DNA from 3 places in the Brevibacillus parabrevis genome. Region 2 is predicted to be linked to each of the others. Evidence: riboswitches for the same ligand, from Rfam matches in the RefSeq annotation. Region 2 holds a riboswitch; each other region holds the start of a gene.

Region 1 (8,150 bases), 610 kb from region 2:
TCCGCTTCAGACCGTCCTCAAGCAGTGGAGCTTGGCGGAACCGTCCAAGGAGCTGCTCATTTTTCAAACGATTCGCCTGCCGCGAGCCGTTCTGGGAGCGTTGATCGGAGCGAATCTCGCCGTAGCCGGAGCGTTGATGCAAGCCATTACCCGCAATCCGCTCGCTTCGCCGCAAGTTTTTGGCGTCAATGCCGGAGCGTCGCTTGTCGTCGTCCTGGCGATCCTTTTTTTGCCTAGCATCGGTTCGGCAAACTTGATTTACTTCGCTTTTGCCGGAGCGATCCTCGGGGGCTTTACTGTACTGGGGTTTGCCTCTTCCAGAGGAATGACCAACTTGAAGATTGCGCTGGTCGGGATGGCGGTACATCTGCTGCTGACCTCCATTACAAAAGGATTGATCATTTACAATGAGCACATTTCCGACGTCATGTTTTGGCTGTCCGGCTCGATCAGCGGAGCGACTTGGGCGGATGTCCGAATGATTTTGCCCTGGTCTGTGCTTGGGCTGGCGCTTGCAGCGGGCTTGGCCGGGTCATTGTCGGTCTTTCGGCTCGGCGAGGAAGTAGCGATGGGCTTGGGGCAAAAAATAGGGGTCGTGCGGCTATTGGCTTGTGCAGCTATTGTAATACTGGGCGGAGCGTCAGTAGCTGTCGCGGGGGCTGTCGGGTTTATCGGGCTGATGATCCCGCACATTGCCAGAAAGCTGGTCGGCACGGATTATCGCGCGGTCATTTTTGCCTCTGCCTGGGGCGGGGCTGTTTTGGTGACGTACTCGGATGTTGTCGCCCGCTTGATTTCGTTCCCGTTTGAGTCGCCGGTCGGGATTGTGACCGCTTTGCTCGGCACGCCCTTTTTTCTTTACTTGGCGCGAAAAAAAGGGAGGGAGCTGGTGTGAAGGTGGATACAACAGCAGCGAGCAGCAAACGGAGTTCGCGTAAAGCCATCGCTCTGTTTGCCCTGGCAGCGGTGACGATTGTGGCGGCGTTTCTCGGCATGAGTGTCGGTTCTGTTTACGTTGCTCCCGGCCTGATCGTGGCGATTTGGACCGGAGAGTCGTCCTCGCTGTCCTTCATTGTAGAAAACTACCGCTTGCCAAGGGCGATTCTGGCGATTTTGGCGGGAGCGGGCTTCGCGATTTCCGGAGTGATTTTGCAAGGGATGATTCGCAACCCGCTTGCTTCCCCGGATGTGATCGGAGTAACAAAAGGAGCGGGCTTGTTCGCCGTAGCGATTATTTTATTTTTCCCCCATGCATCTCCGCTCGTGCTTCCGCTGTTCGCCTTTCTGGGGGCGTTGGCCGTTGCGCTTGCCCTGATCGCGTTTGCCAGAAAGAGCGGGGTGCAGCCGAGTACATTTGCGCTCGTCGGTCTGGGGGTAGGGGCGGTCTGCCAGGCATTGACGGAATTTGTTCTGGTGAAATACCCGATGCAAGCCAACGATTCGCTCGTATGGCTGGCGGGAAGCTTGTGGGGAAAAGGCTGGGATGAAATATACGGCTTGCTGCCCTGGCTTTGTGTCCTGATTCCTGCCGCTTTCGCCTTGCATCGGCAACTGGATATTATCAGCCTGGACGAGCACAGCTCTACGGGGCTTGGCCTTAGGGTCAGCCAGTCCCGCTACGGATTGTTGCTGCTCGCAGTCGCATTGGCAGGCGCTTGCGTCGCTGCGATTGGCTCCATCGGTTTTATCGGGCTGCTCGCTCCGCAAATAGCGCGCAAGCTGTTTGGCAACCAGCACCGGATGTTGTTGCCGGGAGCGGCGATCATCGGGGCGCTGATTTTGCTCATCGCAGACGCGATCGGGCGGGGAGTGAATCCGCCAGTCGAGATTCCCGCGGGAATTTTGACAGCGCTGATCGGTGTGCCCTACTTTTTGTACCTGGTGCGGGTGGAAAAGAAGCGAACATAGCACATGCAGGCAAAAATAACCCAAGAGGAGCCGTCTGTCTTGCGAAACTAGCAAAACAGGCGGTTTTTTCGCTCTATGCGCCGCTGCCTGATCGCCAAAAGGCACAGCCCGCAAAATCATAAAATGACGGACAGGGGCCAATGCTACTATTGGCAGCTTCCTTCCCGCTAATTTCCTTTTATGGTAGACTGTCATGTAAGTGTTTGACGCCCTTCATTCCTAATTAATCAGGTGGTACACACATGCGCTCTATATGGCAGATTTACAAGACGGACTGGATCAATATTTTCAAAGTACCGACGGGGATTTTCCTGATCATCGCGATCATCCTGCTTCCTTGCCTGTACGACTGGGTGAACATCAAGTCAGTCTGGGACCCGTACGCCAATACCCAAGGGGTAAAGGTTGCGGTGACGAGCGAAGACAAGGGCGCGACAGTGATGGACAAAGAGATCAATATCGGGGAAGAGCTGCTAAAAAGCTTGCAGCACAATGAAAAGCTAGGCTGGACGTTCGTGACGAAGGAAGAAGCCGAACGCGGCGTGGATCGCGGCGATTATTACGCCAGCATCCTGATTCCCGCCGACTTTTCCGCAAAGATTACCGGAATCGTCAATGGTCGGCTGGACAGGCCCGAAGTCATTTATACCGTCAACGAAAAAGTGAATGCCGTGGCTCCGAAAATCACCTCTTCAGGTGTATCGGCGATTGCCAAGCAGATCAACGAGAGCTTCACGGAAGCGGTCAGCGAAGCGCTTTTGACCAAGCTGACGGAGATTGGCGTGAAGCTGGAGGAGCAGCTGCCGACCATTCGCAAGATCGAGAGCGGCATTTTCGAACTGGAAAGCAAGCTCCCGGAGATTCATGCGGCAGGTCAGAAAGTGTTGGAGATCGAAAAAAAGCTGCCGGACATTCATGAAAAAGCGCAAATCATCCCGGAAGTGGAGAAGCGCATCCCCGAGATTAACCAGGCGGCCGATGCTCTTTTGAAGATTCAGCAAAACTGGCCGCGCATCAACGACGCTGCTTCCGCCGTCATCGCGATGGAAGAAAAGCTGCCGATGATCGATCAGGCGGTCGGGCGCATCGTCGAGCTGGACCAAAACTTCGGCAAAGTGACCAATGCGGTGACTACGGCCACGCAAAAGGCCAGTCAGGCAATTGAGATTGTTTCGGCGGCACAAAATGCCTTGCCGCGCATCGGAGAATTGGCTGACAAGGGAGTCGATTTTGCCGATCGGCTCAATCAATTTTTCACGGCGCATGACGGCGCTTTTGAAACAATCGCTCCGCTCATCAAGCAAAATCTCATTTTGGCTCAGCAGGCGTCCGATGCGCTTGTGCAACTGACAGACAGGCTGCTGCAAATCAATCCCGAACGATTGCCTACAGCTGCCGAAGTGCAGGCTGTGTCTGACAAGCTAGGCAAAGCTGCGCGTATCGCAGAGCACACCTCTGCGCTGGTCGACAAGCTGAACCGCTACATTCCGGGGCAGCCGCTGACGCCTTTTTCCGAGCGGCTCCATAAGCTGGAAGAGAAAATGCATCGGCAAATCGAGATTCTCGATACGATAGCGAAAGCGTTGGCAGACGGGAAAAAGCCCGCAAGAGACTTGATCGAGAGTCTGAATCAGTTGGCGAAAAACACGAGTGCGGAGCTGGGAGACATCCTGGCGCGCTACGATAGCGAAATCGTTCCGAAAATCGCCGAGGGCATTGAAAAGCTGAAAACAGTCGTGGGCGATTCCGCCGAACTGCTGCAAAAAGCAAAAGACAGGCTGCCGGATATCGAGGCGATTTTGAAAGAGACAAAAGCCGGACTGGAGCTGGGGCTGGCCGAGCTGAAACGAATCGAGCAGGAGCTGCCGCAGATTCAGGCGCGGGTCAATGAACTGGCGCAAACGTTGCAAAGCAAGTCCGAAGCGTTTGCCAAAGCGATCCACACGGCAGCGCCGTTCCTCAAGCAGCATTTGCCAGAAATCAAGCAAAAGCTCGACCAGGCGGCTGGCTTCATCCAAAACGATTTGCCGCAAGCCGAGGCGGAGCTGACCAAGCTGGCTGACTTTGTCCGCAACAAGCTGCCTGAGGTGGAGAACGGCGTCCACCGGGTAGCCGAGCTGGTGCGCGATGATCTGCCCAAGCTGGAGAGTGCGATTGCGCAAGCGGCGGACAAGCTGAGAGAGGTCGAGGCGAACAATCACTTTGCCGATCTCGCCAAGCTGCTGCGCGGGGATATCAAGCGAGAGAGCGAGTTTTTGGCAAGTCCGGTGCAGATCAAGGAAAACCGCAAATATCCGATTCCGAACTACGGTTCGGCGATGTCGCCTTTTTACGGAGTATTGTCGCTATGGGTAGGAGCGACCTTGCTGATTTCTTTGCTCAAACCAGACCCGGAGAACCCGGACGGACGCTACAAGCCGTACCAGCTGTACCTTGGCCGTCTGGGCACATTCGTGACAATCGGGCTGTTCCAGGCACTGTGTATTACGCTCGGTGACTTTTACATTTTGGAAGCGTATGTGGCGGACAAAGTTCCGTTTGTCCTTTTCGCGATGCTCGTCAGTATGGTGTTCGTGACGATCACGTATACGCTGTTGTCGGTATTCGGCAATGTCGGCAAGGGTATCGCGATCATTTTCATGGTCTTCCAGTTTTCCAGCTCCGGGGGCACGTTCCCGATCAGTATGACGGCGCCTTTTTTCCAGGCACTCAATCCGTTTATGCCGTTCACCTACGCGATCAGTTTGTTGCGTGAAGGGGTCGGGGGCATCCTCTGGGAGACGGCGATTCGGGATATTCTCATGCTGTGCGGCTTCATCGGCATCAGTCTGTTCATTGCGTTGGCTTTGAAACGACCGCTGAGCGGGCTGATTCAAAAATCGATGGAAAACGCGAAGAAAACGAAGATCATCGGGTAATCCGCTCGGCCATGATGCCAGCCTGTCAGTAGATGGGCTGGCTTTTTCTATGGCTGCAATATCCAATATTTAGCAAAGAAAAGAATTGTTAATTTTCAAAATAACTGATATATTGAGAGCAAACTTCATACGTGTACAAACAGGTGCAGATAAATTCAACATTTTTATCTGCTTAAAAGGGAAGTTCGGTTCGAATCCGACGCTGTCCCGCAACTGTAATTGGGAGCGATTCGAAGATACCACTGTTTTCGCCAGCCGAAAATGGGAAGGTTCGAAAAGCGATGATCATAAGCCAGGAGACCTGCCTGTTTGAGCGCAACATCAATACCTACGAGGATAGGGGGTGTTAAGTGCGAGATGGATAGGCGTGTTTTTGATTTTCACAATCAGCATGCTTGTTTCGGTATTCATTCGCCTCTTAACAACTTCTGCGGAAGTTGTTTTTTTGTGCGGATTTTCAGGAGGGTACGTGACGGATGAGTGATTTTTTGTTTGGAACGGTGGAGTATTTCACCAACGATTTTCAGGCGTGCATTATGAACAACTTGACGATAGAGAACCCGAGCGCGATCAAAGCGCATTACGCGAAATTAAAAGCAGAGGTCATCAGGCGAGCAGAAAATCAGGCAGATCAAGAAAAGCTTTTGCACAATCTCGACAAGGCTTATCAACGTCTAAAGGTCAACTTAATCGGGGCGGAGGATGAAGAGAATGGGAGCTGAAGAAAAGTTTTTTCCAGGTCTGGAAGGTGTAGTCGCTGCGGAAACGAGCATTTCCTTTTTGGATACGAAGCAAGGGGAAATCGTCATCAAAGGATACGATTTGATCGAGCTGTCCAAAGCGCATCGTTACTTGGATATCGTCCATCTTTTGCTGGAAGAATCGTTGCCGAACGAACAGCAAAAGCGCGAAGTGGAAGAAAAGCTGAAAGCCGAGTACGACATACCGAACCAAGTATTCGACATGCTCAAGCTGCTGCCGGAAAAAATGCATCCGATGGACGGCTTGCGCACCGGGCTTTCTGCGCTTGCCGGATACGACAGCCAACTGGACAACTGCACGGCGCAAGCCAACAAGGAGCGGGCTTACAAGCTGCTGGGCAAAGTGCCGAACATCGTCGCCAACAGCTACCGCGTGATTCAAAAGGAAGCGCTGATCGCGCCGCTGCCGGAGCTGTCGTACAGTGCGAATTTCCTGTACATGATCACGGGCAAAATCCCGTCCGACTTTGAAGAAGCCATCTTCGACCGTTCGCTTGTTTTGTACAGCGAGCATGAGATGCCTAATTCGACGTTTACGGCACGCGTCATTGCCTCGACGATGTCGGATTTGTACGGGGCGTTGACCGGGGCGGTCGCTTCCTTGAAAGGGAACTTGCACGGCGGCGCGAACGAAGCGGTGATGCACATGCTGCTTGAGGCAGGCTCGGTCAAGGAGTTTGAAGCTTTGCTGGAGTCCAAGCTGGCCAACAAGGCGCGGATCATGGGCTTCGGGCACCGCGTGTACATGAAAAAGATCGACCCGCGCGCACTGATGATGAAGGACGCCCTGAAGCAATTGTGTGATGCAAAAGGCGACGACTTGCTGTACCAGATGTGCGAGGCAGGCGAAAAAATCATGGAGCGCGAGAAGGGCATTTACCCGAATCTGGACTACTACGCCGCTCCGGTTTACTGGATGCTGGGGATTCCGATTCCGCTGTACACACCGATCTTTTTCAGCGCAAGAACAGTGGGGCTGTGCGCACACGTCATCGAGCAGCATAGCCACAACCGCCTTTTCCGTCCACGGGTCAACTACATCGGCCAACGCCACGCCTAAATCCAATCCAAGCAGAAAGGAATGAGTCGCTTGTTGAAAATGAATGATCGCACGAAAACAGACCAGTTGCTGGAGGAGATCGCAGACTATGTGCTGACGAAGGAGATTACGAGCGAGGAGGCGTTCCAGACCGCGCGCTACGTACTGTTGGACACGCTCGGATGCGGCATTTTGGCCTTGTCCTATCCCGAGTGCACGAAGCTTTTGGGGCCTATCGTCCCGGGCACAGTCGTTCCGAACGGCAGCCGTGTTCCCGGCACAGCGTATGTGCTTGATCCTGTGCGCGGAGCGTTCAACATCGGATGCATGATTCGCTGGCTCGACTACAACGATACGTGGCTGGCAGCCGAGTGGGGACATCCGTCCGACAACCTGGGAGGCATTTTGGCTGTAGCCGACTATGTGAGCCGCGTGCGCCTGGCAGAAGGAAAAGAACCGCTCGTCGTGCGCGATGTTTTGGAAATGATGGTGAAGGCGCACGAGATCCAGGGAGTGCTCGCGCTGGAAAACAGCTTGAACCGCGTGGGGCTTGATCACGTGCTGTTCGTCAAAATCGCTACGACGGCGGTCGTGACGAAGCTGCTGGGCGGGGGCCGGGAAGAGATCATTAACGCCTTGTCCAACGCATGGATCGACAATTCCAGCCTGCGCACTTATCGTCACGCACCGAATACGGGATCGCGCAAGTCATGGGCTGCGGGAGACGCGACCAGCCGGGGCGTGCATCTGGCATTGATGGCGCTAAAAGGAGAAATGGGTTACCCGTCCGCACTGTCTGCGCCAGGCTGGGGATTCCAGGACGTTTTGTTCAACAAAAAAGAACTGAAGCTCGCTCGACCGCTCGACTCCTACGTGATGGAGCACGTGCTGTTCAAAGTATCGTATCCGGCAGAGTTCCACGCCCAAACCGCAGCAGAGTGCGCCGTAACGCTGCACCCGCAAGTCATCGACCGACTGGAAGAGATCGATTCCATCACGATTACGACTCATGAATCGGCTATCCGGATTATCGACAAGGTCGGCCCGTTGCACAATCCGGCTGACCGTGACCACTGCCTGCAATACATTACCGCCATTGCTCTGCTGAAAGGAACGATTACAGCGGAGCATTACGAAGACGAAACCGCCAGCGACCCGAGAATAGACAGTCTGCGCGCGAAAATGAAGGTGATCGAGAACAAGCAGTACACGTACGATTACCTCGATCCGAACAAGCGCTCAATCGCAAATGCGGTACAGATTCACTTCAAGGATGGAACGAAGACGGAGAACGTCGAGTGCGAATATCCGCTCGGACACCGTTTCCGCCGTCAGGAAGCGATTCCGAAGATCAAGGAAAAGTTTTCGGATACATTGCGTACCCATTTCCCTGCCGGGCAGCAGCGCAAAATCGAGCAAGTCTGCTTTGACCACGAGCAATTGGGGCAGATGCGCGTGAACGAGTTTATGAATCTGTTTTTGATCGGATAAGGAGGCGTTTGGCTTGGCGTGGATCGTGGATCA
Region 2 (8,150 bases):
TGTTGGATAGCCCTTTCGCACGCGCCCCCTGCTCCAGATAGCCCAGCACACTCGCGGAACTGTCTACGCAAGTGAGCGACCGCGCTTTGCTCGCCGCCGCAAACGTGTAATTTCCCCATCCCGGCCCAATCTCCAGCACTTCATCGTCTTCCTGAATAAAGGAAAGCAGCTCCCTGCCAATCTCCCGCACATAGTCATCCGGCTCCGCTTCCGCCGTTTTGCGCTGCAAAAATTGATCCCAAAAGCTTTCTTCCAGCTGGTCGTCAGTCATGCGCTCGGGCAGCTTGCCTTCCCAATTTTTCATCCCTTCCATCCAGGCTTCCCTGGACTTCATCCCTAGCCTTACTCCGTAGTACATGTTCTCCCCCTTGCTTATCGCGACTCTGGCAGCGTGGCCGTCAACTTCAGACCGCTGCTGCCCTGCCCGATCTCGACTTTTACTCCGTACACCTGCTCCATATTCGCAGAGGTAAACACTTCCTCCGGCCGCCCGGAAGCATAAATTTGCCCTTGCTGCAGCAAAAACACGCGATCTGAATATCTGGCCGCCAGCTCCAGATCGTGCATGATCAACACGACCAGCACTTGCTGCTGGAGGGCAAGCTGCCGAACCAGCTCCAGCACCTCCAGTTGATGGCGAATATCGAGAGCGGACGTCGGCTCATCCAGCAGCAGTATTTCCGGCTCTTGGGCAAGCGCTCGCGCAATCAGTACCTTTTGCCGCTCGCCTCCGCTCAGCTCGTCCATATAACGCTGCGCCATTTCCGCAAGTTGCAGCCGCTCCATGATTGCTCCCGCTACTTCCAGATCGTGAGCGGTCACGTTCCACTGCATGTACGGTTTCCTGCCCAGAAGCACCGTCTCCAACACCGTTAACGGATAGCCGAAAGCCGTGTGCTGCGGCACGTACCCCAGCGTTTTCGCCAACTCGTTAGCCGAATAGGAGCGAATGTCTCTGTCTTTGATCCAGATCCGCGCTCGTTCCACCGGGATAATCGACGCCATGCTTTTGAGCAAGGTTGTTTTCCCGGCACCGTTTGGCCCGATGATGCTTGCGACCTCGCCTTTTTGCAAGTTCATCTGAATTTGCTTCAGAATCATCTTCGTTCCGTACTTGATCGATAAATCCTTGACCTGCATGTACACCCGACCGTCCTCCTTATGCCCAGTAGTCCTTGCGCTTTTTCAACAGCAAATAGACGAAAAACGGGGCGCCAAACAACGCGGTGATGATGCCTACCGGAATCTCGATCGGAGATAATACCATGCGGGCTGCCGTATCTGACAAGAGCAGCAGCAAAGCGCCCATCAGGCAAGAGCACGGCAGTAAAAATCGATAATCCGTCCCGATGATGATTCTGCTGATATGCGGTGCCACCAGCCCGATGAACCCGATAATCCCTGTGAAGGCAATCGTGACGGAGGCCATCAAGGTAACGAGCAAAAGGCACACCCAGCGGACTTGTTTGACATTGACGCCGAGCGTTCGCGCTACATCTTCGCCAGCGCATAGCGAGTTCAGGTCCCAGGCGTATTTCAGCAAAAGGACAAGCGAGATGATCACGAGCGGCAGCAAAATGTGCAGCACTTGCCATTTCGCTCCCCAAAATCCTCCCATGAGCCAGACAACCAAGTCTTTCAACGCTTCGTTGTTGGAAAAAAACTTCAAACCGGAAACGCCCGCCGAAAACAGTTGCCCAATGGCCACCCCCGCCAAAAGCAGTACGGTCGTCGAGCTGTTTTTGAGCTTGGCGATGCCGTAGACCGCGCCCACAGCGAGACAGCCAAACACAAAGGCATTAAGAGCGATCATCCACTGTCCACTCGAAACGAGGTTGATGCCAAACACACTCGTCCCGGCCACGATCGCCAATGCTGCTCCAAAAGCCGCTCCGCTCGATACGCCGAGCGTAAAAGGGTCTGCCAGCGGATTGCGCAAAATCGCCTGCATAATCGCACCGGCACATGCCAGCGAAACTCCTGTAATGATCGACATGACCATGCGCGGCAGCCGAATCTCGTATACGATGTAGGCGGTCATCTCATCGGAAGCGCGTCCGGACAAAATAGCCAAAAGCTCAGGCAACGCAACTTCTACAGCCCCTTGACTGACTGCGTAAAGCGTCAGCAGCACCAGCAGGAGGAAAAGGCTTGTCAAAATGAGCAGCTTGCTTTTCACGCTCCCGTGATAGATGGCCTGGATCGGTCGCTGCACTGGCTTGCTCAGCGGTTGTCCTTGGCTGTCATTGAACATCTTTGAACGAATAGTGCCAAATGCCTTGGTATGGCACGCCTAACCATTTTTCAAAATACTCTTTGGCATACTGCTCGGGATCGATATCCTGGAATTTATCCGGGTACAAATATTTGGCTAGTTGGAGATTGCCGATATACCGCTTGTCCGATCCGACAAAGTTGGTGTAGAAAAAGTAAATGTCTTTGCTTTGCCCCGCCTTGAGCCGCGAAACAGATGTCGTGCTCATAATATGGCGCAGCGCTTCTTCAAACGGCTTCGTATCCTTCACATTGTAGCCACCCAGCCAGGTGCCGTGCAGGGTAATGACCTCCGGGTTGCGCTTGAGCACATATTCCTCGTCGACCATGATCGTAGTCGACGCCTCCGCCGGATTCCATTGCAAGTCGGCAGCGTCTTTCCCGCCAGCCAGAATCGTCGCGTAGCCTTCCCCTACTCCTGGCTTCCCGTCTAACGACTGGCTGGGGAAAATCCGGTAGCCCCCGTTCGTATTGAGAAATCCGGCTGACAAGGCAAGCACCTGTTTTTTGTCTTCCTCCTTGATGCCCGCCACCCGGTCCGCTAACAGCTTTTCAATCGAATGCTTCCAGGCGAGAAATTCGTCTGCCTTGTCCGATTTATCAAAAATTTTGCCGAGCAGCTTCAGCTCCTCATCCATCTGTTCCGGCAAATAGTTGTTCATTCGCACGACTTTGATTCCGGCTGGCTCCAGCTTTTCCTCCAGCGTCTTGTCGGGGCGATTCGTATAGGCGAAGACGATTTGCGGCTTCAAGCTGATGATTTGCTCCAGATTGATCTGCTTCGTTTCCCCCACATCCGGCTTGCTGTCAAATCCGAGGTACGGGTTATTTTTGACCGTCGTGTCGCCTGTAGCCAGCACGTACTGCTCGGCTCCCAGCAGCTTGATCGCTTCTGCCGTGTTGCGATTGAGCACGACCACCCGCTCTACTGGCAGCTTTACCGTGATCGCAGTCCCTGCGGAATCTTGAAAAGCAAGCTCCTGCTTTTCCTGCGGCACCGCCTGTTCAGTTTTCTGTTCCGCAGGCGTTGACGATGACGGTGAAGCAGCAGAGCAGCCAGTCACGACCAAAAAAATCGTGAGCAGGCCAAACAGCCATACTTTGCCGATCCAGCTTTTCCGGTTCTTTTGCAGCATCGTTTCCACTCCCTATCTTTTTGTGATCAATAGAAAAGCCCCGTCCCGCCGGACGAGGCAAACGTGTAGAAGTAATCAGTCGACATCATGAATAAATAGACACAAGCTGTCGCAGCTTCTTCCTACACCTCACCTTTTCCGCGAAGGATTACGGGTGTGACAAACTAGGTAGGTCTCCTGGCTTTTGGCTCATCGCGCTCTTTCGTCTTCCCCGATGGTTATGCTCCATACCGAGTGACATGTTGGAAAGAGAACTCACCAATTACAGTGGCGGGACCGCTCGGGATTTTCACCCGATTCCCTGTTACCCCTTGCTCTCGCAAAGGCACCTAGCTGCATGCTATTCTTGGCTGATTATACCATTATTTTCATAGGGAGGGGGGACCGTAAAAACAAATCGGCCGCTTCCTTCCCTCTTTTGCCTTCGCCCGAAAAAAATCCGCCGTTCTCAGGTGGTCGTATGGTTGTCGTATGCGATTATGGCCCGGTGCTTTCAGCAGTTTTAGGCAGTCGGCTCCACTTCATCCGCCACAGGCGTGCCAAACTGCTCTCCCCATTTGATCAAGTATTCAATCACGGGACGCAGTGCTTCTCCCCGCTCTGTCAGCTCGTACTCCACCTTTGGCGGAACGACCGGGTACACATGCCGCAGCACAATCCCCGCCTCTTCCAGCTCCCGCAGCTGTTCCGCGAGCATTTTGTGATTCACGCCCATGATGTTTTTCTTCAGCTCACCGTACCGCTTTTTCCCGTTCATCAGTTGGCAAATAATCGTCGTTTTCCATCTTCCTGCAAGAATGGAAACAGACAGCTCGATCGGACACTGAAACTGTTTGCCGTTTATTTGATAAATCACCTGTTGGTTCCCCATGGTTCTCACTTCCCTTTTGGTAAGTATTCAACGAAAAAGTGCGTACTTACTTTTTTACAGTGTATTCGGTAAGATCACTTTTGTAAAACACGATTTCAAGGAGGCCCTCATGGAAAAATTCGTTCAGGTTGGTCCCATAAACGTCGCATATGCAGTAGAAGGAAGCGGACCTGCCGTGCTGTTGATCCACGGTACAGGAGGCAGTTACGAAGGCACGTGGGGCAATCTCGGCAAGGCGCTGGCACCTGACTTTACCGTCATCACCCCCAATTACAGCGGCTCGGGCAAAACGCAAGACGACCGCGAGCGGCTGGAGCTGGACGATCTGGTCGAGCAAAATGTGCAGGCAGTTATGCAGGAAGGCTTTACGCACTTTCATGTCGTAGGCTACTCGCTCGGCGCTGTCGTTGCAGCTGCCATCGCCGCCAAATACCCGGAGCGAGTCCAATCGGTGACAGCGATCGCGGGCTGGGTAGAAAGCGATCTCGCTGTCGCCTATCAGTTCGATCTGTGGCAAAAGCTGTTCCGCCAGGATCGGGAGCTGTTCGCCCAATTCGCCATCCACACTGGCTTCAGCCCGGCGTTTTACAGCTCGTTTCAAACACTGGAGCAGTTGCATGAGTTTACCGCCAATTTGGCTGCGACACTTGCCGAAGGTACTGGCAAACAGGCTGAACTTGACACTCGCATCAACCTGCGGCCTTTGCTTGGCAAAGTCACTGCCCCAGCACTGGCCATCGGCTTGACTTACGATCGCATGGTGCCTGTGGAGCAGACAAGGGAAATGGCCGCTCTCCTGCCTGACGCGCGCTACCACGAGATCGCTTCGGGACACCTGGTACTGTGGGAGCAGGAGGCAGAGCTGATCGAAACCGTCCTGTCCTTTGTCCGTTCTACCCGATGACTTCCCCAAAATAACTTACCTTATCTGGAGGATAACATGATCCAAAAAGAACAGATTTTGCAAGCATACGAAACTAGACACGCCACTAAAGAATTTGCCGCAGACAAAACGATTGCACAAGAAGACTTCGCTTTCATTATGGAAACGGCTCGCCTTTCTCCCAGCTCATTCGGTTTTGAGCCTTGGAACTTTCTCGTCGTGCAAAACCGCGCTCTGCGCGACAAGCTGTCTGTCGTTTCCTGGGGGGCGCAAAAGCAACTGGCTACAGCGAGTCATTTTGTCATCATCCTGGCGCGTACCAAGCAAGAGATGGCGGCTGATTCCGACTACGTAGTGAACCAGATGAAAAACGTGCAGCTTTTGCCGGAAAACGTCATCACCGCGAAAAGCGCCATGTACGACAAATTTTTGAAGCAAGATTTTGAGCTGTTTGCAGACGAGCGCGTCATGTTCGAATGGGCAGCCAGACAAACGTACATCGCCCTTGGCAACATGATGACCTCAGCCGCCATGATCGGCATCGATTCCTGCCCGATCGAAGGCTTCGACAAAAAACAGGCAGAGGAACTCCTGCAAGCTGAAGGACTGCTGGACAAGGAACGCTTTGGCGTAGCCTGCATGGTTGCCTTTGGCTACCGCAAAAGCGAGCCGCGCCCGAAAACAAGACAGCCGCGCGAACACCTCATTCGCTACGTCGAGTAACGACATCGCTACTGCCACTATTGCCGCCCCGAACAAGAATGGATGTTCGGGGCGGCCCTTTTTCCATTATAGTTGTTTCTAGACGGAAATGACGCCATCCGCGCCGTTTTCCGTCATGCGAAATGCTTTTCTGGCGATGCACACCGCATCAATATACACCTTCAACATCGGCGGCACGCCGTAATTCCACATCGGGGCAACAATAATATAGCCGTCAGCGGAAATAAACTGCTCGGTGATTGATCACCGAATACCACATTTTTCTCAAAAGCAAACCATCCAATTGCTCAGCCATTCACCCATCCATGTTCAATAGATTGGTATTCTTTCGGCCGAAGCTGCTTCCATTCACGTGGTATGATAAGTTTGTTTCTTGTCAATATCATTGTTAACGAATATGTCCAAGGTTGTGATTATCATGTGGAAACCTGATCGGTCCAGCACGCAAACACTCTATCACCAAATCGCCGATGAGATCGAGCGCAGGATTTCTTATGGAGAATATCCTCCTGGAAGCTTGCTCCCCTCTGAAAGAAAGCTGGCAGAGCAGTTGGGGGTCAATCGAAGCACCGTCATTTTGGCTTACGAAGAGCTGCGTGCACTCGGCATCATCGAAAGCAGGACAGGCAGCGGCACGCGCGTCTGCAAAAACAAATGGGAAGCGACCCCCAAACACACCCCAAACTGGCATCGGTACGTGGAGGGCGGGCAGTTTCTCCCGAATTTGTTTTACTTGCGCCGCATTCGCGAGGCCCTGCAAAAAGACGGCATGATCGACTTTGCCAGCGGGGAGCTATCCGCGCAATTGTCTCCGGGTCAGGAAATCAGCACCTTGATGAAAGAAAACCCCTTTACGGAATATTTAGGCTACGACAATCCCCAAGGCTTCACGCCACTGCGCGAAGAACTCGTTTCCTATTTGTCGCGGTATCGGCAGATCAACACGACAGACTCGTCCATTCTCATCACATCGGGTTCCCAGCAGTCGCTTTATTTGATCACACAATGTTTGCTCGCTCCCGGGGATGCCGTCGCCATAGAAGATCCATCGTATTGCTACTCTTTGCCGATGTTTCAGTCGGCCGGCCTGCGCCTGTTCCGGCTCCCGGTCAGTCCGGAGGGCATCGATCCCGAAGATATTCGCTCCTTGTATAAAAAACACCGGATCAAAATGATTTTTCTCAATCCGACTTTTCAAAACCCGACAGGCATTTGCCTCAATCCGGCCCGCCGTACCCAACTGCTGAACGTGGCCAGCGAGCTGGGGCTTCCGATCGTGGAGGACGATCCATTCAGTCTCACGTCCTACGATGGCGATCCGCCTGCCCCGCTCAAATCGCACGACCAGCTCGGCTCCGTCCTGTACATCGGTTCCTTTTCCAAAATCGCGGCCTCCGGCTTGCGCGTCGGCTGGATGGTGGCCCCCCACTCCGTCGTGGAACGACTGGCAGACGCGCGACAGCAGATGGACTTCGGCCTGAGCGTCGTTCCGCAAAAAATTGCCGCCCAATTTTTGCACTCCGACTTCTTCCTGCCCCACCTGGAGCAACTGCGGATGCGCCTGCTCTATCGCCGCGATTTGCTGGTGGAAGCCTTGCAAAAGGAACTGCCCGATCTGGTGACGTTCACGCTTCCGCAGGGCGGACTGCATTTGTGGTGCAAAATTGTGCCCGAGATCAACGACAACCAGCTGTTTGAAGAAGCTCTGCGGCGCGGCGTGGTTGTCGCCCCCGGAAGTGTGTACGGATCTGACTCCGGTTATATTCGCTTCACCTTTGCCCGCCCGAAAGAAGCAGAAATCACGCGTGGCGTAGCCAAATTCGCCTCGGCTCTGCGTGCGGTTTTAAGCTGATTCGCGCCACAATGTCCAGAAAAAGAAAACCTCCTGTCGCGAGTTTCTCAGGCTGTCGACTTTCTCGACGGCCTTTCTTTATGGCCTCCGCAATTCAGGGGAAAAACTTTAAAAGCTATGTACAGCATTGTGCTACTTTCAATTCGTCACTTTTTCTTATCCATAAAGACCCATCTTCTTTGATCATATAATCTATTTTATTACTCTTTAGAGCTTCTATCTGTTCTGAAGATGCTCCATCAGAAAATTTATAGTAATCGGTTCCAGTCCACACATATAAAAATCCAAATACTAGCACCACAACTATTGCTGTTGCAGCCAAAGGCACCATTAATTTATTCTTCATAAATATCACCTTCTTTCAAAAAGGAGAATCAGGAATGATTATTCCTGGTTCTCTTTTTTCTTACT
Region 3 (8,150 bases), 2.8 Mb from region 2:
AGCGGCGGCACTCGGCTTCCTTGGACTCGGTGCGCAGCCACCGGAGCCTGAGTGGGGGAAAATGCTTTCCGATTCCCGTCAATACATTCAAAAAGCGCCGTGGACGGTTATTTTTCCCGGACTGTCGATCATGTTGACCGTACTTGGCTTCAACCTGATTGGCGACGGCTTGCGGGATGCGCTTGATCCACGGATGAAAAATTAGTTGTAGTGCGAAGGGCAGTAGGGACACAAGCGTCCAGGCTGCCCCTTTTTTCGCGTCTGCTGGCTTATTTTCTTTGGGCATATGCTGGAGGATTCATGAGAGAATTTTCCGCTTCTCTCTTCTTTTTTAGGCAGGAAAATGGTATTCTCAGGGGTAGAATATTGTCGAAAGAGAAGGTGACGCAGTTGTTCCAGGAGCGTATTTCGAAGCTGCACGATTTTTTGGCAAACCATGAGTTAGACGCGGTATTGATCACTTCTCCCAAGCATGTTTACTATTTGACCGGGTTTTTTACTGATCCGCACGAGCGTTTTATGGGGCTGATCATTCCGGCCCAAGGCGAGCCTTCGCTGATTGTGCCTGCCCTTGATCGGGAAGCGGCGGTGGCAGCATCGTTTGTTCAGACGATTCTTACACATACGGATACGGACAATCCGTACGAGATTCTCAAGCAGGCGTTGCCAGCGGGCTTGTCCAAGCTGGGCATCGAGAAAAGCCACATGACGGTAGAACGCTTCGAAGCCATGGGACAAGCCGTCGGTGCGCAGAGCTACACCGATGTGGAAGAACCGCTTCGTGAAATGCGCCTGATCAAATCGGCAGATGAAGTTGCCCGTTTGAAAAATGCGGTTCAACTGATCGAAGATACGCTTGGCGAGACGTTGAAAAAATTCAAAGTCGGTCAGACCGAAATGGAGATTGTCGCGGAACTGGAATTTCAGATGAAGCGTCTGGGAGCAGATGGCCCATCCTTTTCCACGATGGTACTGGCAGGCGAAAAATCGGCATTGCCGCATGGAACGCCAGGTTCGCGCCAGGTGCAGGAAGGCGATTTGCTGCTGTTTGACATTGGCGTAGCAGCTGATGGTTACGTTTCGGATATTACCCGCACGTTTGCCGTCGGGGAAGTCAGCGAACAACTGCGCGAAATTTACGAGACAGTGCTTGCGGCGAATGAGGCGGCGATTGCAGAGGTTCGTCCAGGCGTGACTTTTGCCCATCTCGACAAGACCGCTCGCGACTTGATTGCCGCGCGAGGCTATGGCGAATACTTCATGCACCGACTGGGACACGGTTTGGGCATGGATGTGCACGAATATCCGTCCGTACATGGTCAAAATCAGGAAACGCTTCGCCCGGGCATGGTGTTCACCATCGAGCCAGGCGTTTACGTACCGGGAGTAGGCGGCGTGCGCATTGAAGACGATGTGCTCGTAACCGAATCAGGCGTGGAAGTATTGAGCAAGTTCCCGAAACAACTGACTGTGATTGGCTAACGATCACGAAACACACAATTTCATATGAATCTGATGGTGCTGGCTGGAATTGTTTGGTTCCGCCAGCTTAATAGGGAAGTCCGGTGAAAATCCGGCGCGGTCCCGCCACTGTAAACGAGGAGTGCCTAGTACGCAGCAACCACTGTTTTTCGCGAGACGAAAAATGGGAAGGGAACTAGGCATGTTGATTCGTGAGCCAGGAGACCTGCCATGAGATCATTTGCAATCGACCCACGAGGATGGGACAGATGTAGAAGCAATCTTTAGAAAAGGCGCTCCACAAACGCTGGCTCTATAGATATGTCTGCGTATGTCGAGCACCTCCCGATTGGAAAACTGGGAGGTGCTTTTTTCTATGGGTATCATCGTGGCAGCAACACGTGGAGAGGGGGAGATGCCATTTCCTGTATTGCCAAACGGAGCGGCTTTCCGTATAGTGTAGATGTAATTCGTAACAATTACGATTTGCATAGCAATTGTTTTCATCGTACAGAGAACATGAAAAGAAGAGAGGGTAACAAAACAAATGAATAAAACACCTAAGAAAAAGAAGGCCTTGCAAGGATTTTGGTTCGCGTCTGTGACTGCAATCATGCTGCTCATGTCTGCGTGTGGTTCCGCAACACCGGCAGCTCCTGAACAAGCTGCTACCAAGCCAGGCTCGGAGCAAGCTGCCCAGCCTGCCGCTGGCGAAAACAAGCCAGTGACAATCGTCAACAACGGCATCGAAATGACTTATCCGGAAGCACCAAAACGCGCTGTCACCATGAACCAGCACGTGACGGAAATTATGCTCGCTCTCGGTCTGGCTGACAAAATGGCCGGGACTGCGTATTTGGACGATCAAATTTTGCCTGAGTTGAAAGCTGACTACGACAGAGTGCCTGTGCTGTCCGACAAGTACCCGACGAAAGAAGTGCTGATGGCTGCCAACCCTGACTTTGTGTATGCAGGCTGGAAAAGCGCCTTTGGCGATAAAGGTGTAGGCTCGATGGAGGAGTTGGAGAAAGCAGGGGTCAAATCGTACCTGCAAGAGTCTTCCAACAAGCCGGGCCCGACTATTGACGACGTATTCGCTGACATTGCAAACATCGGCCGCATTTTCCGCGTGGAAGACAAGGCGAACGAACTGATTGGCAAAATGAAAGCGGAAATGGAACAAACGACAAGCAAAATCGGTACCGTGGACAAGCCGCTCAGCGTGTTTGTGTACGATAGCGGAGAAGATCAGCCGTTCACAGCTGCAAACAACTACATGACTGCCCTGATCAAGGCGGCGGGCGGCAAAAACGTGTTTGACGACATTCAAAAAGGCTGGGCAACCGTGAGCTGGGAAGAAGTCGTGAACCGCAAGCCTGACGTTATCGTTGTCGTGGATTACGGCGACAAAACGATTGATCAGAAGAAAGAGTTTTTGCTCGCCAAAAAGGAACTGGCTGACTTGCCAGCGATTCAAAACAAACGTTTGATTGTATTGCCACTGTCCGCAGCCTCCGAAGGGGTACGCGCACCGATCGCGCTGAAAATCCTCGGCGAAGGACTGTACCCGGATAAATTCAAATAAAGAACGGCTGCTTAATTAAGGAGGGAACGGCCCTGCATAAGATCAAGATGCCCTTCATCATCGTTGCCCTGCTGATCGGGTTGCTCGTCTCGATTACGTTTGCGGTAACACTCGGCTCGGTGGAAATCAAACCAGCGACAGTGTGGAAAATTGCCTTATCGAATCTTCCGCTGACCAACCAGTGGATCGAAGTGGATTGGTCAAAAGGAGAGCAGACAATTATCTGGGATATTCGGTTTCCCCGTGTCCTGTTGGGGGCAGTTGTCGGGGCTGGTCTATCTGTTGTGGGGGTTGCGATTCAGTCTCTCGTTCGCAACTCCCTGGCAGATCCGTACATATTAGGCGTTTCCTCGGGAGCATCGGCTGGAGCGACTTTGGTGATTTTGTTCGGAGCATTCAGCATGTACGGACAATTCGCCCTGTCGTTTGGCGCTTTCACAGGGGCGCTTGTCTCGATCCTGCTTATTTTTACTTTGTCGCGAATCGGCGGGCAAAACTCGACCGTGCGCTTGCTCATGGCGGGGATTGCCATTTCTGCGATTTTGTCGGCGATTACGAGTCTGATCATTTTCTCTGCGCCAAACGAACACGGCATCCGCTCGGTGTTGTTCTGGATGAGCGGCAGTCTCGCGGGCGGCAAGTGGGAGTATTTGACCATCCCGACATTGATCGTGGTCATTTGTCTGATCGTGCTGCTGGCGCAGTATCGTTCGTTGAATGCGATGCTGATGGGCGAGGAGTCTGCCGGGACGCTTGGGGTCAACACGGTGCAATTTCGCAAGCTGCTGTTGGTCATTACGGCCCTGCTCACGGGAGTGATCGTCTCGATCAGCGGAGCGATCGGATTTGTCGGTTTGATGATGCCGCATATCGTGCGGGTTATCGTCGGTTCCGATCACCGACGCGTCTTGCCCGTCAGCGCCTTGCTGGGAGCGATTTTTCTGATCTGGGCGGACGTGATTGCCCGGCTTGCTTTTGCCCCGGAGGAACTTCCCATCGGGATCATCACGGCGTTGTGCGGAGGCCCGTTCTTTATTTGGCTGATGCTGCGCAGTTCTTATTCTTTCGGAGGTAGCGGACGATGAATCTGAATGTGGAGAACATTACAGTCGGGCTGGAAAACAAAACGATTTTGCACAACGTCAGTCTGACGGTCCGCTCCGGTGAGTTCGTCGGGCTGATCGGGCCGAATGGCAGCGGGAAGTCGACTTTGCTCAAAAGCATTTATCGCGTGTTGAAGCCGTACAGCGGATTGATTTCGCTCGACGATGACAACGTGTACCAGCTGTCTGCCCGGCAAAATGCACAGCGCATGGCGGTGGTTCGTCAGGAAAGCTCGGTCGAATTTGACTTTACGGTCATGGAGATCGTCATGATGGGCCGCTCACCGCATAAGCGGCTGTTTCAAACGGATACGACAGCCGACAGCCGCATTTGCGAGGAGTCGCTGGAACGAGTGGGGATGCAGGCTTACGCCGAGCGCAGCTTTTTTTCCTTGTCCGGCGGGGAAAAGCAGCGCGTCTTGATTGCCAGGGCGCTGGTGCAGCAAGCGGAGTTTCTCGTTCTCGACGAGCCGACCAACCATCTGGATGTCCGGTATCAGCTGCAAGTCATGGATTTGGTCAAAACACTCGGAATTACCGTGTTTTCATCGCTGCACGATCTCAACATCGCCGCGATGTACTGTGATCGGCTGTACGTCATCCGCGACGGTGAGCTGGTCGCTTCCGGCACCCCTGATGAGGTTTTGGAACCCGGCTTGATTCGGGATGTGTTCGGGGTAGAAACGGAAGTAATCACTCATCCGCGCACAGGGAAAAAACACGTCTATTTCTTTTCCGAAGCATTGCGCAACGAGCAATCCCGACAGGAGGTCAAAGCGTTATGAGTGTTTACAGCTGCCAAGTATGCAAATTTCGATATGATGAATGGTTAGGCGATACGAAAAATGGCGTCCCACCGGGGGTGCCTTTTTCACATTTGGCAGGTTCCGTCTGTACGACGTGCGGCATGCAGGGAGAAGGGCGGCATCTGCCTCTGCCTGAAGCCAAATACATCGGGCTGGAAGCCACTTACTACGATCAGTTCGCGGGCAAGGCGGGGATCGCCTTTTATCGCAACTGGCTCATGCAGGAAGCGCAGCTCGCTCCCGTGTCTGTGCTGGAGCTTGGGGTAGGCACGGGGCGGATCGCGATTGAGCTGGCGCGGTGTGGGCTGTCCGTCTGCGGCGTGGACAACAGTCCGGACATGCTGGAGATGGCGACGAAAAAGAAACGGCGCATGCTGAAAGACCAGGAGGATTTGCTCGTGCTCGTGGAGCAAGATGTACGCGAATTGCAGCTCGATTCCACCTTCACGCACATACTGCTTCCGGAAGGCATCTTTCAGCAGGCGACCTGTAGAGCGGAGCAGCGACAGTTCCTCGCGGTGATCGGACAGCATTTGACCGCGAACGGGACGGTTGCGATTGACTTGCTGCTTCCGCCCGTCAACAGCAAGTGGTCCGTCATGCAGCGCAAATTCGTTTTCCCTGACCGGATGGTTTACCAAAAGGTGGAGGGAGAAACGCTTTTGGCCGAGCAAAAATTTCGTTACACGCTGACGTACGAGACGTTTTTGGAGCAGATGGAACAGCCGCGCTACAGAGTGGAGCGGGAGCTGGCGCTGTTGTTGCCGGGAGAGCTGCATCTGCTTTTGGAAGCGGCGGGATACGAGATCGTGCAAAGCATGGAAAATGTCGTCTGCCACCACAGCGAGCTGCCAGAACAAACCGAAGAATACGAGGCGGATCGCTGGCAGCACGGGGGCTATCCGTTTGCGGAGCCGCCGGGTGCACCGGGAGCCGCGACGCGCTGGACGATCATTGCCAAAAAAATTTCTGCCCTTTCGCTGTAACAAAATCCGGACGGTTGCATCTAACCAGTAAAGGATTTGCGGGAAGGAGGTCGCGCCCTTGGATAAATTGCAGCCGACTGTCGAAGCTGCCTTTGAACAAATCATGCAAGACTACGGGACGCGGATTCTTCGCCTTGTCACTTTTCTGGTCAAGGATCACAGTTTGGCAGAGGACATTACCCAAGACGTGTTTGTGAAGGCGTACCAGCATCTTCCGCGTTTTCGCGGGGAGAGCAGCGTTCATACATGGCTATACCGGATCGCCGTCAATGAATGCAAAGGCTATTTGCGGTCGTGGTCATTCCGCCATATCCTCCCTCGCTCCTGGATCAGAAAAGATGGCGAGCTGTCCACCGAAAGCCTCGTGCTGCATCAGGAGCAGCGGAATCAGCTCGTGGCTGAGGTGTTGCAGCTTGCGCCCTTGTATCGTCAGGTGATCGTCCTGCATTACTACGCAGATTTGTCGATCAAAGAGGTAGCTGACGTCCTTCGCATATCCGAAGGGACCGCGAGAACCCGTCTGCACAGGGCGAGGCAACACTTGAAGCAGAGTCTTGGGGAAGGGAGCGAGTGGGAATGGACGACAACCGATGGATCGCAAATTTGAAGGACAGGGCCGATCAAACCGTTTTGCGCGACGTCCACTTTACGGAAGCGATGAAAAACGGCGTGCGCGAGCGGATCAGGCAAAAAGACAGACTGCCGATTGTCTGGAAAAGGTTTGCGCTGCCCGTGGCGGGCTTGCTGCTGGTCGTTTGGCTATGGTCGTCCTTTTCGCTGAGTGGGCCGACTAGCCAAGGGGAGCGCGCAGGGAAGCCTGTGCCTGAACTATTGCCCGGCGGCCAATTGACCTCACCCGACTTGTGGAAGCCGATGCCGCAGCACTCAGCCACTTACCTGGAGCAAACTTTTTCGTACATTGGTGAAAAGCCTGTGCGGGCGATGACCGATCCCAATGAGCTGTACGAAGGGCAGACGCAACGCTTCATCTGGCTGTTGAACGGCAGCGGATTGTCACAGGTAGAGATCGTCGCCTACAGGACGGATGGGAAACGGGTAGAGCTTGGCAGCTACCAGGTGATGGGGCCGCTGCACGACGCGACCGGACATGTTCCAACCGGGATTGCCTTGCCCGATCCGGGCGTGTGGAAGCTGCAAGTTTTGGCTCAGGGAAAACACGTGGGGCAAGTTTTTGTCGAGGTGAAAAAGGGAATATCGCCAGCCAATCGCGATCTGGTGGAACCGATTATCCGCAACTATTTGGAGACAGAAGGCAAGCAGCTGGGCATAATGGCGGCGGACAGGCAAGTTACTCTGGAACTGCTCGGCGTGGATGCGCCGGATGCAGAGCGCCGGACAGTCTACGCCTGGGTGAACGTGTTGAGCAAAAATCCGCTGCACTCTTCTGGCGTCAGTGCCCCGATGGTTTTTCACATCGTTTACGACGGGCAAAAGTACCGTGTGCAAAATATGCAGATGCCTGAGGACGGTAACCGATACATGAGCAGCTTGCAAAAGCTTTTTCCGCCAAAAGTGCTGGAACAGCTTGAGAACAACCGGTAAGCCGATGTCTTTTCTTGCAAAGAAGCGGACCATGCCCGAACAGGAGCAGGTCCGCTTTTTGTTGGCACGCGCGAAGACGGTTAGCCGTAAATTTGCGCCCCGATGGCGAAGTAGCTGCCGTTGCGCTGGGGCAAGCTTTTGGCATTTGCGACCATGACAGGTGGCCGCGACGCCTTTTGAAAACCGTTTTGCTCCAAAAAGGCCAGGAATGCTTCCGGTCCATCCGGTACGTCGATTCGCACCTGTCCGTCGTGGTTTCGGATCAGTGCACAGAGCAGCTGGATTGCCATGTCCGCGTCCCGGGCGACAATCGGCCCGGCGATCAAGTTGATCGGGCCTTGGACAGCAAAGCCGTAGCCGACAACGGTGCCATTAGCATCTTTGGCAACCAGACAACGAGCCGCCTGGGCTTTGCGCATTTGCACAAAAAGCGAGCGGCGGCTGCCAAGCGCTCCCTGATCGAGTTCAACCACGCGTTCCAAATCCGTCTCTTCCATAGAAGCGATTTGATAAGGCACGGCTTTTGCGGCAGGGGGGACGACAGGTGTATCGCCACGGCGCAAAAACTTGTGGATGTGGGCAGCTGTCACAAAACCGAGTCGCTGGTAGAGCGGCTCTCCATCAGGCGTGGCGATCAGCATGATGG

Evidence for each region. A riboswitch is a leader RNA that binds a small molecule or an ion and turns the genes downstream of it on or off. The one in region 2 is predicted to bind cobalamin.
Region 1: it holds a riboswitch for cobalamin, as region 2 does, so the genes downstream of both, IRJ17_RS05225 (hypothetical protein) here and IRJ17_RS07965 (ABC transporter substrate-binding protein) in region 2, are expected to answer to the same signal.
Region 3: it holds a riboswitch for cobalamin, as region 2 does, so the genes downstream of both, IRJ17_RS22560 (ABC transporter substrate-binding protein) here and IRJ17_RS07965 (ABC transporter substrate-binding protein) in region 2, are expected to answer to the same signal.

Annotation. Positions count from the first base shown of each region.
Region 1 is NZ_CP064090.1:1,050,760-1,058,909, forward strand. Features, by position in the region: gene IRJ17_RS05210 (FecCD family ABC transporter permease) at 1-895, shown strand, start outside; gene IRJ17_RS05215 (FecCD family ABC transporter permease) at 994-1,908, shown strand; gene IRJ17_RS05220 (YhgE/Pip domain-containing protein) at 2,151-4,826, shown strand; cobalamin riboswitch at 4,951-5,149, shown strand; gene IRJ17_RS05225 (hypothetical protein) at 5,303-5,548, shown strand; gene mmgD (citrate synthase) at 5,538-6,647, shown strand; gene IRJ17_RS05235 (bifunctional 2-methylcitrate dehydratase/aconitate hydratase) at 6,687-8,117, shown strand.
Region 2 is NZ_CP064090.1:1,663,454-1,671,603, reverse strand. Features, by position in the region: gene IRJ17_RS07980 (class I SAM-dependent methyltransferase) at 1-358, opposite strand, end outside; gene IRJ17_RS07975 (ABC transporter ATP-binding protein) at 373-1,140, opposite strand; gene IRJ17_RS07970 (FecCD family ABC transporter permease) at 1,160-2,215, opposite strand; gene IRJ17_RS07965 (ABC transporter substrate-binding protein) at 2,244-3,410, opposite strand; cobalamin riboswitch at 3,561-3,758, opposite strand; gene IRJ17_RS07960 (winged helix-turn-helix transcriptional regulator) at 3,913-4,281, opposite strand; gene IRJ17_RS07955 (alpha/beta fold hydrolase) at 4,391-5,185, shown strand; gene IRJ17_RS07950 (NAD(P)H-dependent oxidoreductase) at 5,225-5,887, shown strand; gene IRJ17_RS07945 (NAD(P)H-dependent oxidoreductase) at 5,966-6,064, opposite strand; gene pdxR (MocR-like pyridoxine biosynthesis transcription factor PdxR) at 6,306-7,739, shown strand; gene IRJ17_RS07935 (hypothetical protein) at 7,855-8,085, opposite strand; gene IRJ17_RS07930 (DUF6973 domain-containing protein) at 8,149-8,150, opposite strand, start outside.
Region 3 is NZ_CP064090.1:4,902,972-4,911,121, reverse strand. Features, by position in the region: gene IRJ17_RS22570 (ABC transporter permease) at 1-205, shown strand, start outside; gene IRJ17_RS22565 (M24 family metallopeptidase) at 391-1,482, shown strand; cobalamin riboswitch at 1,500-1,709, shown strand; gene IRJ17_RS22560 (ABC transporter substrate-binding protein) at 2,009-3,046, shown strand; gene IRJ17_RS22555 (FecCD family ABC transporter permease) at 3,094-4,131, shown strand; gene IRJ17_RS22550 (heme ABC transporter ATP-binding protein) at 4,128-4,934, shown strand; gene IRJ17_RS22545 (methyltransferase domain-containing protein) at 4,931-5,941, shown strand; gene IRJ17_RS22540 (sigma-70 family RNA polymerase sigma factor) at 6,000-6,548, shown strand; gene IRJ17_RS22535 (hypothetical protein) at 6,518-7,504, shown strand; gene IRJ17_RS22530 (GNAT family N-acetyltransferase) at 7,585-8,150, opposite strand, start outside.